Regions from separate parts of the Variovorax sp. GW821-FHT09B01 genome, predicted to be linked through region 1. Evidence: riboswitches for the same ligand, from Rfam matches in the RefSeq annotation. Region 1 holds a riboswitch; the other holds the start of a gene.
The links. A riboswitch is a leader RNA that binds a small molecule or an ion and turns the genes downstream of it on or off. The one in region 1 is predicted to bind glycine.

Region 1 (3,502 bases):
CGATGGTCTGCGGATGGCAGTCGCCCGAGACCAGGAACACGTTGCTTTTGCTCTTCACGCTGCGCTTGGCCAGCGTCATCGCCTCGGCGGCCGCGGTGGCCTCGTCGAGCATCGAGGCATTGGCGATCGCCATGCCCGTGAGGTCGCAGACCATGGTCTGGAAGTTGACCAGCGCCTCCATGCGACCCTGCGAGATCTCGGCCTGGTAGGGCGTGTAGGCCGTGTACCAGGCCGGGTTCTCGAGGATGTTGCGCAGGATCACGCCCGGCGTGTGGGTGCCGTAGTAGCCCTGGCCGATGAAGTTGCGGAACACCTTGTTCTTCGCCGCGATCGCCTTGAGCTCGGCCAGCGCGTCGGCCTCGGTGGCCGGTGCCGGCAGCCGCATCGGCTTGCTGCGCCGGATCGCCGCGGGCACGATGCCGTCGATGAGTTCGGCGCGCGTGGCCGACCCGATCACGGGCAGCATGCGCGCCTCGTCGTCGGCATCGATGCCGATGTGGCGGGCGATGAATTCCTCGGCGTTCTCGAGTTCTTGCAGGGTGGGCAGGGCGGCGGGGGTGGGCATGGCGGGCGGGGGAAGAGAAGGGGGAGCGGACTTCCGGACGCGAGCCTTCGCGTCCGGCCATCCGGTTTCAGGAGCTCAGGATTCCTCGGCGAACTTGCCGTAGGCGGTTTCGTCCATCAGCGCGTCGAGCTGCGCCGGTTCGGACAGCTTGACCTTGAAGAACCAGCCTTCGGCCAGCGGCGCGCTGTTGGCGAGCGAGGGATCGGCGCGCAGGGCTTCGTTGACTTCGGTGATCTCGCCCGAGACGGGCATGAACACGTCGGCCGCGGCCTTCACCGATTCGACGACGCCGGCGACATCGCCCTGGGCGAAGCTCTTGCCGACCTCGGGCAGGTCGACGAAGACCACGTCGCCCAGCGCGTCCTGCGCATGGACGGTGATGCCGACCGTGGCGTTGCCGCCCTCGGCCTGCACCCATTCGTGGTCCTTGGTGTACTTGATGGTCATGTTGAAAAACTCCTCGTGGATAAAAAGTGGCCGATGCCGGGGCGTAGGTTAGCCGCGACGGCGGTCCGCCGGATGTCCGGTCGTCAGCCGCGGTAGTAGCGCGTCGGCACGAAGGGCAGGGTCGACACCTCCATCGGCACCGGCTTGCCGCGCACGATGGCCTGCACCCGGGTACCGGGCTCGGCGAAGGCGGTGGCCACGTAGCCCATGGCGACCGGCCGGTCGGCCGTCGGGCCCAGCAGGCCGCTGGTGACCTGGCCGATGTCCTGGCCCTCGAAGGACTGCAGCGGCGTGCCGTCGCGCACCGGGATGCGCTCGAGCGCGACCAGGCCGACGCGGCGGCGCTTCAGGGTGTCGTGGTCGAGGTGGCCAGCGGCGCCGGTGGCGGCCACGAGCTGGGCCAGGATCTTCTCGGCGCCGGGGAAGCCGCCCGCGCGCGCGCCGCCCGTGCGGCGCACCTTCTGGATCGCCCAGTTGAGCGAGGCCTCGACCGGCGTGGTGCCGGTGTCGATGTCGCTGCCGTAGAGGCACAGGCCGGCCTCGAGCCGCAGCGAGTTGCGCGCGCCCAGGCCGATGGGCTTGACCTCGGGCTGGGCCAGCAGCAGCCGCGCCAGCGCATCGGCGTCCTTCGCGGCGACCGAGATCTCGAAGCCGTCCTCGCCGGTGTAGCCGCTGCGCGTGACGAAGGCGGCCATGCCGCCGATCTGCACGGCGCCGCCGGTCATGAACACGAAGCGCTCGATGCCGGGCGACAGCCGCGCCAGCGTGGCCGCGGCCTGCGGGCCCTGCAGCGCGAGCAACGCCTGCTCGGGCAGCGGCTGCACCTGGCAGCGCTGGCCGATCTTCTGCTGGATGTGGGCGATGTCGGCCACCTTGCAGGCGCCGTTGACGATCACGAACAGCGAGCCGTTGCCTTCGTTGAAGAACATCAGGTCGTCGAGGATGCCGCCCTTGTCGTCGAGCAGCAGGCCGTAGCGCTGCTTGCCCGCGGGCAGGTCGATCACGTCGACCGGCATCAGGGTCTCGAAGGCGGCCGCGGCGTCGGGGCCGGACAGGCGCAGCTGGCCCATGTGGGAGATGTCGAACAGGCCCGCGGCCTCGCGCGTGTGCCTGTGCTCGGCCATCAGGCCGGCGGGGTACTGGACCGGCATCGAATAGCCGGCGAAGGGCACCATGCGGGCGCCGAGTTCCAGGTGCAGCGCGTGCAGCGGGGTCTTGAGCAGTTCGGATTCGGGGGCGGAAGCAGCCACGGGGCACTCCTGGGGGCAGCAATCGAATGCCATGGCTCGCGCCATGGGGCCACCCCTGCTGTCCGCTTTACCTGAGAGATTCGCCCCACGATCGGGGTTTGCTCCTTCGGTGGACCGGGCGCCTGCGGCACCGGCCTCTCTCCAGCAAGGAAACGCCGTCCCGCGAAGGCCGGCGCTGTGTCAGTCCTTTTGCCTGAGCGTTCGGGGGTTCCCTGCGCCTTCGGCGGCCCCGTGCGGGGCTCTCTCCTGACCCGGGCGAGTGTAGTGGATTGCGGGCCGCTTCAGCCGTGGCGGCGCAGCCGGTCCGACAGCGCCTGGCAGATGGCGTCATGGGCCCGGCCGGCGGCGGCCGAGTGCGCGAAGAAGCCGAAGAACGGGTGGAACATGTCGTCGAAGCGCAGCAGCCGGGTCGGCACGCCGGCCGCCTCGAGCCGGTGCGCGTAGGCCAGGCCCTCCTCGCGCAGCGGGTCATGGCCGGCGACGGCGATCAGGGTCGGCGGCAGGCCCGCGACGTTCGCCGCGCGCAGCGGAGACGGTGGCACCTCGGCGGCGCGGTGGGCCGAGGCTCCCATGCAGAGCCGGGCGATCTCGCGCAGGTCAGCGGGTGCGAGCATCGGGTAGTCGATGCCGCGGGCCTCGATCGCGGCCACGTCGCGCGCCATGTCCAGGCCCGGCACCACCAGCAGCTGGGCCGCCAGCGGCCGCGCATGGCCGCGCAGCGCCAGCGCGGCGCAGGCCGCGAGGTTGGCGCCCGCGCTCTCGCCGGCCAGGGCGACCCGGGACGGATCGCCGCCGAGCATTTCCGCATGGCCCAGCGCCCAGCGGGTCGCGGCCAGTGCATCGTCGTGCGCGGCCGGGAACGGGTGCTCGGGCGCCAGCCTGTAGTCCACCGAGACCACCACGGCTTCGACGTCGCGGCAGAGCTTGCGCGCGATGTCGTCCATCAGTTCGACGCTGCCGAGCACGAAGCCGCCGCCGTGCAGGAACACCACGGTCGGCAACGCCGCTTCGGTCGAGACGGGCCGATAGATCCGAACCGGCACGCGCAGGCCCTGGTGCTCGGCGACGCGGTCCTCGGTGGAAGCCACGACCGGCAGCGTCGTGCGCTCGCGCGCCGCCATGACCGCGCGGCGCATGCGTTCGCGCGCCTCGGCGGGCGTGCCCGAGAATGGTGGTGGGGCCCCATGGGCGCGCATGGCCGCGACGATCGTCGCGAGCTGGGGATCGAGCGCGGCGCTCA
Region 2 (3,502 bases), on a different contig from region 1:
GCGGCCCGCACTTCGGCGCGCCCGGCGCCGAGCTGCAGATCGTGCGCCATGCGCTGGGCGACGTGCCGCTGGTCGGCTTCTTCGCCGCGGGCGAGATCGCGCGGCACCACGTGTATGGCTACACGGGGGTGCTGACGGTGTTCACGGCGGACGACTGAGCGTCCGCCTTGCTTCGGAGGCTCAGCCCAGCGCGGGCTGGGCGATGCCCGCCATGCCCTTGGGCATCCCCGCGAACGCGAAATCCACCTCCGGCACCAGACCGCTCACGATGCGCGCGATCGACTTGCCCGAGCCGCAGGCATGGGTCCAGCCGAGCGTGCCGTGGCCGGTGTTGAGGTAGAGGTTCGCGAGTTTCGTGCGGCCGATCAGTGGCACGTTGCTCGGCGTGGCCGGGCGCAGGCCGGTCCAGAACTGGGCTTGCGCGGTGTCGCCGGCGCCGGGGAACAGCTGCTCGACGCGGCGCACGATGGCTTCGCAGCGCACGCGGTTGAGGTCGCGGTCGTAGCCGTTGAGCTCGGCCGTGCCGGCGATGCGCATGCGGTCGCCCGACTCCGAGGTGTAGCGCGAGAACACCAGCTTGTATTCGTCGTCGGTCAGCGAGACCTGGTAGGCCTTGCTCGCGTCCTTGACCGGCAGCGTGACCGAATAGCCCTTGGCCGGATAGATCGGCAGCCGGATGCCCAACGGTGCCGCCAGCAGCGGGCTCAGCGAACCCATGGCCATCACGAAGGCATCGCCGCGGATGCGCTGGAAGCGGCCCTCGGCGTCGGTGACCTCGACGTGGTCGATCGCACCGCCCACCTCGCGCAGTGCGGTGATGGTGTGGCTCATCAGGAACTTCACACCGGCCTCGGCCGCGAGTCGCGCGAGTTCGCGCGCGAAGCGGTTGGCGTCGCCCGACTCGTCCTCGGCCGTGTAGGTGGCGCCGGCCAGCTGCGGCCGGATGTGGGCCAGCGCGGGCTCGAGCTTCACGGCCTCGTCGGCCGAGATCACCTGGCGCTCGCAGCCCAGCGCGCGCATCTGCTCGGCGGGCGCGAGGGCGCCGTCGAACTCCTTTTGCGTCGTGTAGAAGTGCATGATGCCCTGCGTGCGCTCGTCGTAGCGGATGCCGGTGTCGCCGCGCAGCTGCTGCAGCGTGTCGCGGCTGTAGGTGCCCAGGCGCACGATCTGCTCGATGTTGTGGCGCGTGCGCGCGGGCGTGCACTCGCGCAGGAACTGCAGGCCCCAGAGCCACTGGCGCATGTCGGCGCGGATGCGGAACAGCAGCGGGGCGTCTTCCTTGCCCAGCCACTGCAGCACCTTGAGCGGCGCGCTGGGATTGGCCCAGGGCTCGGCATGGCTCACCGAGATCTGGCCGCCGTTGGCGAAGCTGGTTTCGGCGGCCGGGGTGGCCTGCCGGTCGATCACGGTCACGTCGTGGCCGAGTTGCTGGAGGTAGTAGGCCGAGGTCACGCCGAGCAGGCCGGCGCCCAATACGATCACGCGCATTTCAAGTACCTTTCGAGGTCGAAGCGCTTGAACGGCGTGAAGGTCGTGCTACTGAATAGATAGCGCGCAACCGGACGGCCGTCCAATTGCCGCTCCCCCTGTCCTCGGTACCTGAGAGTTTCATCCGCTGCACCTCGCAGCGGACTTGCTCCTTCGGCGCAGCACGGCCGCGATGGGCGATGTGCTGGCTCTCCAGACGGCGTTTCAGTGGTTGCAGTACAGGCCCCGCGCGAAGCGTGGAGCCGACCTGAGCGTTTATGGGAGTTTGCGCCTTCGGTGGGGCTGCCTGCGCGATGCATGCGGCCCGCTCTCCTGCAATGGGTGGCGATTGTAGGCGGGCCGCGGGCACCGGCCAACCCCGGGATTCGGCCTTGCAGGCAGATGGGATAATCCGCAGTTGCCGCGCCAGCGCGGCTTTTGACCAAGCGGCACTCCAATTCACAGCACAGAGGACTCCATGATCCTGGTTACCGGCGGCGCCGGCTTCATCGGCGCCAATTTCGTCCTCGACTGGATCGCCCAAGGCGACGAACCGGTCGTGAACCTCGACAAGCTCACCTACGCCGGCAATCTCGAGACCCTGGCTTCGCTCAAGGGCGATCCGCGCCACATCTTCGTTCAGGGCGACATCGGCGACAGCGCGCTGCTCGACCGCCTGCTGGCCGAGCACAAGCCGCGCGCGGTGGTCAATTTCGCGGCCGAGTCGCACGTGGACCGCTCGATCCACGGCCCCGAGGATTTCGTGCAGACCAACGTGCTCGGTACCTTCCGCCTGCTCGAATCGGTGCGCGGCCACTGGAATGCCTTGCCGGCCGACCAGAAGGCGGCCTTCCGCTTCCTGCACGTGTCGACCGACGAGGTCTACGGCTCGCTCTCGAAGACCGACCCGGCCTTCACCGAGGAGAACAAGTACGAGCCCAACAGCCCGTACTCGGCCAGCAAGGCCGCCAGCGACCACCTCGTGCGCGCCTGGCACCACACCTACGGCCTGCCGGTGCTCACCACCAACTGCTCGAACAACTACGGCCCCTTCCATTTCCCCGAGAAGCTGATCCCGCTGATGATCGTCAATGCGCTGGCCGGCAAGCCGCTGCCCGTGTATGGCGACGGCATGCAGGTGCGCGACTGGCTCTACGTCAGGGACCACTGCAGCGCCATCCGCCGCGTGCTCGAAGCGGGCCGGCTCGGCGAGACCTACAACGTGGGCGGCTGGAACGAGAAGCCGAACATCGAGATCGTGAAGACCGTGTGCGCGCTGCTCGACGAGTTGCGTCCGCGTGCCGACGGCAAGGGCTATGCCGAGCAGATCAGCTACGTCACCGACCGCCCCGGCCATGACCGCCGCTATGCCATCGACGCGCGCAAGCTAGAGCGCGAGCTCGGCTGGAAGCCGGCCGAGACCTTCGACACCGGCATCCGCAAGACGGTCGAGTGGTACCTCGCCAATGGCGACTGGGTGCGCAACGTGCAAAGCGGCGCCTACCGCGCCTGGGTCGAGAAGCAGTACGACGCGAAGGCTTCCGCATGAAGCTGCTGCTGCTGGGCAAGGGCGGACAGGTCGGCTGGGAACTGCAGCGCAGCCTCGCGCCGCTGGGCGAGCTGGTCGCGCTCGATTTCGACAGCACCGACTTCCACGCCGACTTCAGCCGGCCCGAACAACTGGCCGACACCGTGCGGCAGGTGCGCCCCGACGTGATCGTCAATGCCGCCGCCCACACCGCCGTCGACAAGGCCGAGAGCGAGCCCGAGTTCGCGCGCAAGCTCAATGCCACCTCGCCCGGCGTGGTGGCGCAGGCCGCGCAGGAGATCGGCGCGCTGATGGTCCACTACTCGACCGACTACGTCTTCGACGGCAGCGGCAGCAAGCCCTGGAAGGAAGACGATGCGACCGGACCGCTGAGCGTCTACGGCCGCACCAAGCTCGAGGGCGAGCAACTGGTGGCGCAGCACTGCGCCAAGCACCTGATCTTTCGCACCAGCTGGGTCTATGCGGCGCGCGGCGGCAACTTCGCCA

Region 2: another riboswitch for glycine. It lies ahead of AC07RV_RS23440 (D-amino acid dehydrogenase); the one in region 1 lies ahead of gcvT (glycine cleavage system aminomethyltransferase GcvT).

The regions. Positions count from the first base shown of each region.
Region 1 covers NZ_JBWKPQ010000007.1:172,443-175,944, reverse strand. The annotation lists gene gcvP (aminomethyl-transferring glycine dehydrogenase) at 1-565, opposite strand, end outside; gene gcvH (glycine cleavage system protein GcvH) at 641-1,012, opposite strand; gene gcvT (glycine cleavage system aminomethyltransferase GcvT) at 1,096-2,295, opposite strand; glycine riboswitch at 2,311-2,417, opposite strand; glycine riboswitch at 2,438-2,521, opposite strand; gene AC07RV_RS21470 (alpha/beta hydrolase) at 2,544-3,502, opposite strand, start outside; gene AC07RV_RS21465 (amidohydrolase family protein) at 3,500-3,502, opposite strand, start outside.
Region 2 covers NZ_JBWKPQ010000008.1:292,452-295,953, reverse strand. The annotation lists gene AC07RV_RS23445 (FIST signal transduction protein) at 1-158, shown strand, start outside; gene AC07RV_RS23440 (D-amino acid dehydrogenase) at 181-1,488, opposite strand; glycine riboswitch at 1,577-1,694, opposite strand; gene rfbB (dTDP-glucose 4,6-dehydratase) at 1,946-3,016, shown strand; gene rfbD (dTDP-4-dehydrorhamnose reductase) at 3,013-3,502, shown strand, end outside.